Regions from separate parts of the Arthrobacter sp. 1088 genome, predicted to be linked through region 3. Evidence: riboswitches for the same ligand, from Rfam matches in the RefSeq annotation. Region 3 holds a riboswitch; each other region holds the start of a gene.

Region 1 (3,686 bases), on a different contig from region 3:
GTGGGCATAGGGTGCGCCGATGGCTGACTGGATGATGTTGGGGGGAAGTTCGCCATCGAAAGGCGTGTATCCAGCGCCGCGGAAGAGTGTGCCTGCCGAGTGCAGGATCGCAAGTTGTTTGGGATCCGAAGCGTCAAGTGTCCGAAGGTACTCACCGTAGGTGATCTCGCCGTCCCAGGGTTTCCCGAGGGCCTTTGTCTGGCGTTTGAAATGGAGCAGTGACCGCTCATCCGGTGCCGGCATGGTGCGCAGGATGCCCACTTTTCCGTCAAGCATCAGTTGGGCGGCCGCCATCCCGGTCATGAGGGATATCTGCGCATTCCAGTCCTCCACAGGCAAGGACGGCGCGGCCACAATCCTGTAGCCTCCGCCACCTGTCGCCTGGACGATTTCCTGCTCCGGCATGTTCAGGTTGGCGCCACCGCGGAGTCGTTCCAGCTCCACCCGCTTCAGGCCAACCTCTTTGAGGAGCTCAAGGACCTCCGGGGCTGTGCCGGCATCGATCTGCTCCTGGGCACCTTTGTAACTGAGCTTCGTGCGGCTACGGACAGTGCCACGGGCCACGGACGTGGCGGTTACCTCCGCATTGCGGTCCAGTTCGAAGTCCCACACGAAGGCGCTGCAGTCCTGACCGGCCAGCAGGCTGCCGGCGTTTTCGCTGATGACCTCCGGGTGCAGCGGGATCCTCCCGTCAGGAGCGTAAAACGTTTGTCCCCGTTGCCGGGTTTCGGCATCGAGCGCCCCGCCGGGAGCAACGAAGGATGGCACGTCCGCGATTGCGTAGAGGACTTTGTAACCGTCGCCGGCACGTTCAATGAACACTGCTTGGTCCAGGTCGGTGGACGTGGCGGGATCAATGGTCACAAAGGGAATGTCCCTGAGGTCGCGGTCCGGCAGCGTATGGTTTTCCACCGCTTTGCGGGCTTCCGCCACGGCTTCGGCCGGATACTCGCCCGGGAGCTCCAGTTCGGTCCGGAGGGCTGCAAATGCCGCCGCGAGCTGGTCCGACGAGTCGTCGACGTTGGGCGAAATCCGATGATGTGACACGAAAATCAGGTTAGCCCGAAATCGCTGGATAGTCTTGGACCATGAGCACTTCCTTGGACGATAATGCTCGCATCCAGCGACTCTCTTCGGAGCTGCTGGGGGCCATGGCGTACGGCGAGCTCTCCGCGTTTGGCCGGCTGTCTTTCGACTCGCGGTACGCTCCCAACCTCCATGACAGGGCAGTGCTGGCAAAGATCGCCGTCGGCGCTTACGGAAACTTCGCCTTGATCAGCAGCCGGCTCTCGGAGATGGGACTCGATGCCGAAGAAGCCATGCTTCCGTTCCAGCGCTCGTTTGACCACTTCCACGAGCGAACAAAGCCAGCGGACTGGTTTGAATCCGTCATGAAGGCCTATGTGATCGACACCGTGTCATCGGACTTCTACCGCATGGTCGCGTCGTTCCTTGACGGCGGGACGCAACTCTTTGTCCAGAAGGTGGCCTCCGCCGACCAAGCCACGGAAGTTTTACGCATCCTCCTGCGCAGGGCCCTGGCTGACGACCCCCGCCTGGCGTCGCGCCTGGCTTTGTGGGGCCGCCGCCTGGTCGGTGAAGCCCTGACGCAAGCACAACGCGTAGGCATGGAACATCCCCAGCTGGGACCGCTGCTCAAGGGCGGCGGGGACGCGCGCAATGCAGTCAAGGCCCTCACCGCTGAGCTGGCGGAGCGGCATGGGCGACGCATGTCCGGGCTGGGGCTCACGGCTTAGGACACTTTCGAATATCCTCCGCAGCAGCCAGGGCGCCGGGGTGGTTATCCGGCGTCGAGCGCTTCCAGCAAAGTCTTGGCCGCCGCCGTCGGGTCCTCCGCCTCAGTGATGGCACGTACCACCACGATCCGGCTGGCTCCGGCCGCAACCACCTGTTCAACATTGGTGAGGTCTATGCCGCCGATGGCGAACCAGGGGAGGAGGACGCCGCCTACGGTCTCCTCATCCGCGCGCTTTACGGCTTCCGCGGCATATGTGACCAGGTCCAGCCCAACTGCTTCACGGCCTGGCTTTGTCGGTGTTGCCCACACCGGGCCAACACAGAAATAATCCAGTCCGCTCCTGCCGGGGGAGGCAGCTATCGCGGCGTCAACCTGGTCCAGTGTATGGGTGGACAGGCCGATGACCGTGCGGTCGTGGAGGAGGTGCCGTGCAGCGCGTAACGGGATGTCTTTTTGGCCGATATGGAACACCGGAGCCCCGGAAATACTGGCAACATCGGCGCGGTCGTTGACGGCCCACAGCCTTCCGTGCCGTTGGGCAACGTTGTGCAGGACCTCCAGGACCTCAAGCTCCTCGGCGGCCTCGAGCGTCTTGTCGCGAAGCTGGATGATGTCGACGCCGCCCTCAAACGCGGCGTCGACGAAGTCTTCGAAATCGCCCTGGCGTTTGCGGGCATCAGTGCACAAGTAAAGGCGGGCAGTGGTGTGGACATCATGCTGGGTCATGGAAACCAGAGTAGTTCCTCTAAACTGGGCACGTACTGCGGGAGCCGTGACAGCGTCATATGACCGTCCGGCTGAGAGGGCTTCAGCGCCGACCGCTTGACCTGATCCGGCTAATACCGGCGTAGGGAAGGAAACATATGGCAGAATCCCGCCAAAACCCCTTGCAGGCAGACGTTGCGGTCATTGGTGGCGGCGTCATCGGCCTTGGCATCGCCCACGAAGTCCGCCGTCAGGGCCGCTCTGTGGTCCTCATTGATCCCACCCCCGCAGTGGGTGCGACGTTCGCTGCCGCCGGAATGCTGGCTCCAGTCAGTGAACTCCACTACCAGGAGGAAGACCTCCTGGAACTCATGTTGGAATCCTCCCAACTGTGGCCGGCTTTCGTCCGGAGCGTCCACGGCAGCGAATCAGCCGCCGGATACCGCACGACGTCGACCATCGCCGTTGGTGCCGACGCCGCCGACCGCCGTGCGCTGGCAGACCTCCGCACAGTCCAGCAGGCCGCGGGGCTGCGCGTGGAGCCACTGTCTTTGCGTGAAGCGCGCGAGCGCGAGCCTTTGCTCAGCCCCGGGATTTCCTGTGCCTTCGACATACCGGCCGATCACCAAGTGGATCCGCGGCGCCTTGCACGATGCCTCCTGGACGGGTTATCAGCCCACGGACCAAGTGACGCAACCTGGGTTTCCGGAGCGGAGGACGGTTTCGCCCTGCCGTTCCAAGCGTCCCGTTTGCTCTGGGACGGGGAACGCGTCTGCGGGGTCCAGCTCGATTCGGGCGCCGGGCGCGTTGTTTGGGCCTCAGAGACTGTGCTCGCCTGCGGGCTGGATGCAGCCAGGATCGGCGGTCTCCCCGAGGGTCTCAACCTGCCCCTGCGGCCCGTTTACGGCGACATTCTCAGGCTGCGCGTTCCCCAACACCTCCAGCCGCTGCTCACATCCACCATCCGGGGCATGGTCCGCGGGGTGCCGGTCTACATCGTCCCCCGCGACGACGGAACGGTGGTGATTGGAGCCACCCAGCGGGAGGACGGGTTGTCTGCGTCCAGCAACGCAGTGTCCGCCGGGGGCGTCTATCAACTCCTGCGTGACGCCCAAGTGTTGGTTCCTGCCGTGGCGGAGCTGGAACTGTTGGAAGCGACAGCCCGTGCACGGCCAGGCACACCGGACAACGCACCCCTACTTGGACGAGTTACCGGGCCCGG
Region 2 (3,686 bases), on a different contig from region 3:
CACCGGGGACGCGGTTAAGCGTTACGTAGTCTCCAACGGAAACTTTTTCTTGGCGGCCGCCTGCGCGGACAATCGCGTACACCACTTGGGTACTCACTTCTCTCGACGTTTCTTACTAAATTTGCGTGCGGAACCTTGAACCGGAATCAGGCTTGGTTCGCGCTGTGCCTCAACGCCGTGGACTTCAGATCGAAGCCCGCGAGTCATCCCATGAACAATTCCAAGGGGCATAACCCAAGTGTTGGCGTAAGCACCGAAGATCAAGATTACGCTAGTTTGACCTTCAGCTGCAAATGAGGCCGGGTCCGGAGGCTATCGGGTGACTTGCATCACCAGTTGTAACGGACTCTCCCGGCACCGTGCCCATACAGCCTACAGGCTTTGGGCGGGAATGCTGCGATTTGGCTGGCGACGCGCGGGAGTTTCATGGATCCGCTACGCAGAAACCACGGAAATCCAACTCAGGCGAAGAGCCTTGGCGCATCAAAGAAGGCCGTCTCATAGCGGCAAGAGTGCGCAAAGGCCTCAACCATGGCCTCGCGTTCCTGCGCAGAGGCCTTGAGGGCGGCTGCGTCCGTAAGGTCGATCGCTTTGCGGGTTGCGGCAGCAAACTCCTCGTCGGCGTAGGTCTTCAACCAGTCGGCGTACGGGTGGTCGCCGGGTGCGCCTGCATCCACGTAGGCCGCGTGGAGTTGCCGGCCTACCTCCGCGTACAGCCAGTAACAGGGCAGGATTGCTGCGAGCAACACCGCGTAACTGCCGGACGCGGAAGTGGCCAGGAGGTGGTCCACGTACGACTTCGTCACGGGTCCGGTCTGCGTCGGAGCCGGGCGCGTGCTCAGCCAGTTCCGATGAAGCTCGGACTCGACCTCAAGGCAGGTCTGTGACGCCTTGGCCCAGAAGAGCTGCTCTTCCTCAGTGGGGGCAAGGGCACCGGCGCGGGCCAGAACCCGGGAATAGCCGTTGAGGTAGATGGCGTCCTGGGCAAGGTAGTAGTTGAACTCGGGCTCAGGGAGCCTCCCCGACTGCAGGCCCTGGATGAAGGCCAGGCCGTAGATTGCGTCCAACTCCGGCGTGGCTTCCGCCCAAAGTCGCGCGGCAAAATCGCCGGACCGGCCAGCAGGATTCCGTGTTGGCTCCAGATGGTGAAAGTGCTGGATCGGCCCGCTGCCCCTGCCCACGTCGAGCCCGTCGGCCGCAGAAAGGGCCTGCAGCAGCCACGGCTTAACCTCCCGCAGTGACGCTTCCCAGTCACCTCTGCGGGCCTGCACCGTGGCCAATGCCGAGGAGAGCGAACAGCCCGTTCCGTGGCTGTTCCGGGTATCCACACGGGGACCGGCCACCTCGATAACGTCCTGCCGCAGCAAGCCGCTCGTATTGACCAAGGCATCAGGACATTCCGCTCCGGCCAAATGGCCACCCTTCACCAGGACGGTCGTTCCACATTCGGCAGCCAGACGCTTGCCTTGGTCAAGGGCAGTTGCCCAGTCCGGGGCGTCAGGCTCCCCCAGCAACATAGCCAGTTCGGGAAGGTTGGGGGTAACGAGATCCGCCAAAGGCAGGAGGCTGCGAAGCGCGGCTTCGGCGTTCCCACGCAGAAGCCGGTCGCCGCTGGTGGCCACCATCACCGGGTCAAGGACCACGACGGCGGGACGCACGTCTTCGAGCCAGCTGCGGACTTCGTGGATGACGGACGCGTCACCCAACATCCCGATCTTGACGGCATCAATCTCAATATCGCTGCTGATGGCGTCCAGTTGCTGGCGCAGGAACTCCACGGGCGGAACATGGACTGCACTGACTCCAAGGGTGTTCTGTGCCGTGAGCGCCGTGATGGCAGCCATTCCGTAACCACCGTGCGCAGCAATGCTCTTCAGGTCTGCCTGGATCCCTGCGCCTCCGGACGGATCCGAACCGGCAATGCTAAGCACCCGCGGATGTTGCCGGGCAGCCACGGGTCCGCCAACGCTACCGGCGGGGTCAAGGGGGTAGACAGGGGAACTGGACAATGAAGCCATGATGGACATCCCTTCGCCGGTGCTAACCGGACAGGTTCAACGGGTCTGGATCTCAGCCAGGCCCAGCGCCCGGCACCCCGTGTCAGTTTCCTAGCGTAGCCGGGAAGTCCAGCGGTCCGGGAACCGGCCTGCTTGGGTGCATGGATGTGACTGCCGGCGACAAAAGAGTCCCGCAGTATCCGACGACATCGGATATTGCGGGACTCTTTCAACACGTCATCAGTGCTGACGTGCTTACAACTCCGAAGCTGGAACTCCTACGCCGAGGATGATGGGCTCGTCAGCTGCCTTCTTTTTGGCAGGCTCTTCCGCTGCCGGCGCTTTGGCCTCGTGGGCCGTTCCACCCGCGGCTGCGGCAGTTACCTCGTGGTGCTCCACGCTGGTTTCGTTTGCGGCACCCTGTGCCCTGCTCGCGCTACGGTTCCTTCGGCCTCGACTTCCACGCGAACGCGAAGAACGATCGTTCTGACCGTCGGTGGCCGCAGCACTTGCAGCGGAGGCAGCGGAAGTTTCGGAAGCCGTGGCAGGTCCGGAAACCGTATCCACAGTGTTTTCCTCGGCAGCCGGTGCAGCACCGAGGTGCGAGAACGCCTCCGCCAGCAGGTCCAGGCTCATGGCCGGCTTGCCCGCAGACGGTTCCTCATGGTGCTCCACGAATGGGAGCGCCACTTCTTCGCCACCGAAGCGCAAAACGGGCGTGGACCGTGCCTCCCGAACCGCTGCTTCATGGCTGGCGGCATCAGCTGCGGCCGCTCCCCCGGCATCGCCGGTTGCCGTATCAGACACGGATTCAGCCGTGTCGTGATGCTGACCGGCTGCGCGTGCCAGTTCCTCCGCGCGGTGAACTTCGTCGTCGTGCAAGTGCGCGGCATGCGCTGCAGCGGCGATGGTGGCAAGAGCCGCCCTGGTCGCCTCGGCCTTCGCCTGGCGAACGGGGTCAACCGACTCCTTGCCACTTGGCGCAGCTACCGGGGCGGCAGCGGTGCTGTGGGTGGAGACTGGTTCCTCGGCTACCGCTCCCCCACCTTTCCCACGGCGACGCTTGCGTTCATTCCGGGCAGCAGGCTGTTGCGGTTCGGTGTGTGGACGGTGGTGCTCGGCGGCAACTACGTTGGCGCGTCGGTGTTCCACGGGCTCATCATGGGTGACGACGCCGCGTCCGGCGCAGTGCTCGCACTGCTCACCGAACACTTCAAGCAGGCCTGTGCCCATGCGCTTGCGTGTCATCTGCACCAGGCCAAGCGACGTCACTTCAGCCACTTGGTGCTTGGTGCGGTCACGGCCCAGGCATTCCACCAATCGGCGGAGTACCAGGTCACGGTTGGATTCAAGGACCATGTCGATGAAGTCGATGACAATGATGCCGCCGATATCGCGCAGGCGCAGCTGGCGAACTACTTCCTCGGCCGCTTCAAGGTTGTTCTTGGTGACGGTTTCTTCAAGGTTTCCACCGCTGCCGGTGAACTTACCCGTGTTGACGTCCACCACGGTCATGGCCTCGGTGCGGTCGATGACAAGCGAACCGCCGGACGGCAGGAAGACCTTGCGCTCCAGGGCCTTGTGGATCTGTTCGTCGATCCGCCAGGCCGCAAAAATGTCCTGGTCCTTGGTCCACTTTTCAAGGCGGCCCACCAAATCGGGAGCAACATAGGTGACGTAAGCCTCAAT
Region 3 (3,686 bases):
CAGGCTTGGCTACATAGAAGTACGTGTCGAAGCGCTTGGGCATGTCCGTGGGCGTGACCCAGTTTGCCCAAGGGCGAAGGTCTGAGGCGTCAAGGCGAAGTCCGGCCTCCTCCCAAACTTCCCGCAGGGCAGCGGTGAGCAGCATGCCTGACTTTGCCGGGGCCTGTACAGGATCGACGGCGATGGAACTCAGATGCCAGTCTGCAGCGTGCTGTTCCAGCAGCCGGACAGGGTAATCCCATCCATCCTGGTCAGCGGCATCAACCCGGCCGCCCGGAAAGACCACCATGCCGGCGGCGAAGTCCATGGTGGCAACCCTGTGCTGGACGAAGGCCTCAAGCCCGCCCGGGGCGTCGCGGAGCAGGATGACGCTCGCGGCAAGGCGGGGTTGGGGAACTGGCATGTCCGTAATGGGAAGGTCCGTCATGAATTACCCCTTTGCCGCGTCGATTCCTGCTGCATCATTGTCTCAGGTCCTGTTGTCGGGCTGGTGTGCGTGCTAAGACCGGAGAATGGGGCGCAGAGCCGGCCCCGCAACGCAGGAGAAGGGGAGCCAACCGCTTTGTGACTAGTCCGAGGAGCCCACGAACACCCACAGGTGTAAACTGAACCACGCCCATAAGGGCAGATTAATAACGACAGGGGAGCGCCGCCGTCGGACCTTGCAGAGATGCAGGTGACGCGAGGGCGCTGAGAGTGCGGACAGCCGCAGACCCTCGAACCTGATCCGGTTAGTACCGGCGCAAGGGAGTCGAGCTTCTCAGAGTGTCCGGATCCGGGCGGCGCAGGCCGGCCGGGGGTTTCCGGGGAGCACTTTCCCCTCCTGTACCTCAGGAGGCAGAAAAAATGACCACGGCAAGCGTGAAGAAAACCAGTTATAACTGGCGTGTTGTAGACATCGTGGTGGCAGCTTTGATTGCCATCGCCGGCGGCGTGATTTTTTGGGCCTGGTCCCAGGGCGCCGCAATCGTATCCATTCCCATGAACGCCACGTATCCGCCGCTCACCGGTTTGATCGCCGGTGGCTGGATGATCCCGGCCGTCCTGGGCATGCTCATCATCCGCAAGCCGGGCGCAGCCCTGTTCTGCGAAGCCGTCGCCGCCACCGGCGAACTCATCATGGGTTCCCAGTACGGCACCACCGTCCTCATCTCCGGCGTCCTCCAGGGACTGGGCGCGGAACTCGTCTTCGCTGCGTTCCGGTACAAGAAGTTCGACCTCTCCGCTGCACTCCTCGCAGGTGCCGGCTCGGGCCTCTTCTGCGGTCTCAACGATTCCTTCCTGCCTTGGGGCTGGAACATCGCCTACGAAGCAATCGACAAGCTGGCTTACATCGCCTTCACCACGCTCTCCGGTGCGATCATCGCGGGCGCGCTGTCCTGGGTTGCCACCCGCGGGCTGGCCAAGACCGGTGTACTGAGCTCCTTCGCGTCGCGGAAGGCTGCTTCGGAGCCCGTCTTCAACTAATGCCTGCCACGCAAAGCAGCGGCCAGGTGCGGCCTGCCGCCATTACCGCCCAAGGGTGGGGATGGCGGCATGCCGGGCGTTCCACACCCGCCATCCAGGACCTCGATCTCCGGATCGGGCCCGGCGAGCGTGTGCTCTTGCTGGGTCCATCGGGCGCAGGAAAATCGACACTGCTCCACGCCCTCGCCGGTGTGCTGGGTGATGAGGAGGATGATTCCGACGAGACCGGCTCGCTGCTGATCGACGGCGTTGCTCCCCGCGAACAGCGCGGACGCGCAGGTCTGATGCAGCAGGATCCGGAAACCCAGGTAGTGCTCTCCCAGGTGGGTGACGATGTCGCGTTTGGCGCCGAAAACCTGGCCGTTCCCCGGGAAGAAATTTGGGCGCGCGTCCATGAAGCGCTCGACGACGTCGGGTTGCGCACAGCTGCAGGCGGCGGCTTGGCACTGGATCACCCGACGGCGGCCCTGTCCGGCGGGCAGAAGCAGCGACTTGCGTTGGCTGGCATCCTCGCGATGCGGCCCGGGCTGATCCTCCTGGACGAACCTACGGCGAACCTGGATCCGGTGGGCGTGCTTGAGGTTCGGGACGCCGTGCAGCGCTGCCTGGACAAGACCGGTGCCACTTTGGTTGTCGTGGAACACCGTGTGTCCGTGTGGAAGGACCTGGTGGACAGGATCGTGGTCCTCCAGCCACCCTCGGCCGGGGGCGGTGTGCTCCTGGACGGCCCCCCGGATCGGGTGCTCACAGAGGCCCGCACCATGCTGATGGCAGCGGGAGTGTGGGTGCCCGGATACGTTCCGACGACCCGCGCCCGCAGGAGCACAAGTCAGGAGTTGGGCGGCCATGAATCCACGCACCAGCTCCTCCTCGTCGCACAGGACCTGGCTGTTTCCCGTGGGAAGTCCCGCCGCCGCCGTTTCAAGACCATCCCGCCCGTCCCCGTGCAATCGGATATCAGTGCACAAGTACGGGCTGGCCAGGCACTGACCATCACGGGTCCGAACGGTGCAGGCAAATCTACTTTTGCGCTCACATTGGCCGGCCTTCTGGCGCCGGTTGACGGCAAGGTGAGTGCCGCCGTCGAGCTTTCCGAGGGAGCTGGAATCGACCCGTTCAAGTGGAAGGCGGATCAGCTGATTTCCCGCATTGGCACCGTGTTCCAGGAACCGGAGCACCAGTTTGTGACGGGCAAGGTTCTGGACGAGCTGATGTTCGGACCAAAGCATCTGGGCCACGGCGAAGAACGCGTGGATGAATTGCTGGAGCGTTTGCGGCTCACGCATTTGGTGGACGCGAATCCTTACACGTTGTCCGGCGGCGAGAAGCGCAGGTTGTCCGTGGCCACGGTCCTTGCGGCCCACCCTAAGGTGCTGGTGCTGGACGAGCCCACGTTCGGCCAGGACGCCAACACCTGGGCCGAACTGGCATCCTTCCTCTCTGAACTGCTCGATGCTGGAACAGCCGTTGTGTCCGTGACGCACGACGAAGAATTCAGCGCGGTCCTGGGCGGCACCGAGCTCCGGCTGGATCCAGCTACGCCGCAAGTTCCGGACCCGCACAGCGAAGCAGCCCGCCAGGAAGCCGGTGCTGCATGAGGGACGCCCTGAACCTGCGCGGCAACCACGCCCTCCTTACGCGCGCCAACCCCTTGGTTAAGTTCGTGTCCGTGTTCCTCATTTCGCTGGTGCTGGCATTGTCGATCGACTGGGTGTCCGCTTCAACGGCCCTCGTCGCCGAGCTGGCCCTGTTCCCGTTGGCTGGCCTCACGCTGGGGCTTCTATGGCAGCGGGCCTGGCCGCTCATCATCGCTGCAGCGATAGGTGGCTGGAGCACCGCAATCGTGGCGGCTGACAGCGGGGCCGTACTGCTCGACGTCGGACTCTGGTCCATCAGCGAAGGTTCCCTCCAGCTGGGGCTGGGTTTCATGCTGCGCGGCTTGGCGATTGCGCTGCCAGCGATCCTGCTGATGACCTGCACCGACCCCACCGACCTGGCCGACGCGCTGGCACAAAAGGCAAGACTGCCACACCGCTTTGTCCTTGGCTCGCTGGCCGCGATGCGCCTGGTGGGATTGATGGCTGAGGAATGGCAGACCATCGGCATGGCCAGGCGGGCCCGCGGAGTGGGTTCGCAGGGCAGTCCGCTGCAACGGCTCAAGGCAACGCTTGGACAGAGCTTCGGGCTGCTGGTCCAGGCAGTGCGTCGGGCTTCCCGGC

Evidence for each region. A riboswitch is a leader RNA that binds a small molecule or an ion and turns the genes downstream of it on or off. The one in region 3 is predicted to bind thiamine pyrophosphate.
Region 1: it holds a riboswitch for thiamine pyrophosphate, as region 3 does, so the genes downstream of both, thiO (glycine oxidase ThiO) here and J2Y41_RS11865 (ECF transporter S component) in region 3, are expected to answer to the same signal.
Region 2: it holds a riboswitch for thiamine pyrophosphate, as region 3 does, so the genes downstream of both, J2Y41_RS15750 (bifunctional hydroxymethylpyrimidine kinase/phosphomethylpyrimidine kinase) here and J2Y41_RS11865 (ECF transporter S component) in region 3, are expected to answer to the same signal.

Annotation. Positions count from the first base shown of each region.
Region 1 covers NZ_JAVDSM010000007.1:25,827-29,512, forward strand. Annotated here, with positions in the region: gene J2Y41_RS12395 (RNB domain-containing ribonuclease) at 1-1,047, opposite strand, end outside; gene J2Y41_RS12400 (ferritin-like fold-containing protein) at 1,089-1,757, shown strand; gene thiE (thiamine phosphate synthase) at 1,802-2,485, opposite strand; TPP riboswitch at 2,513-2,630, shown strand; gene thiO (glycine oxidase ThiO) at 2,623-3,686, shown strand, end outside.
Region 2 covers NZ_JAVDSM010000009.1:167,975-171,660, forward strand. Annotated here, with positions in the region: gene rplU (50S ribosomal protein L21) at 1-85, opposite strand, end outside; gene J2Y41_RS15750 (bifunctional hydroxymethylpyrimidine kinase/phosphomethylpyrimidine kinase) at 462-2,018, opposite strand; TPP riboswitch at 2,010-2,108, opposite strand; gene J2Y41_RS15755 (Rne/Rng family ribonuclease) at 2,253-3,686, opposite strand, start outside.
Region 3 covers NZ_JAVDSM010000006.1:277,928-281,613, reverse strand. Annotated here, with positions in the region: gene J2Y41_RS11870 (NUDIX hydrolase) at 1-427, opposite strand, end outside; TPP riboswitch at 631-767, shown strand; gene J2Y41_RS11865 (ECF transporter S component) at 847-1,467, shown strand; gene J2Y41_RS11860 (ABC transporter ATP-binding protein) at 1,467-3,065, shown strand; gene J2Y41_RS11855 (energy-coupling factor transporter transmembrane protein EcfT) at 3,062-3,686, shown strand, end outside.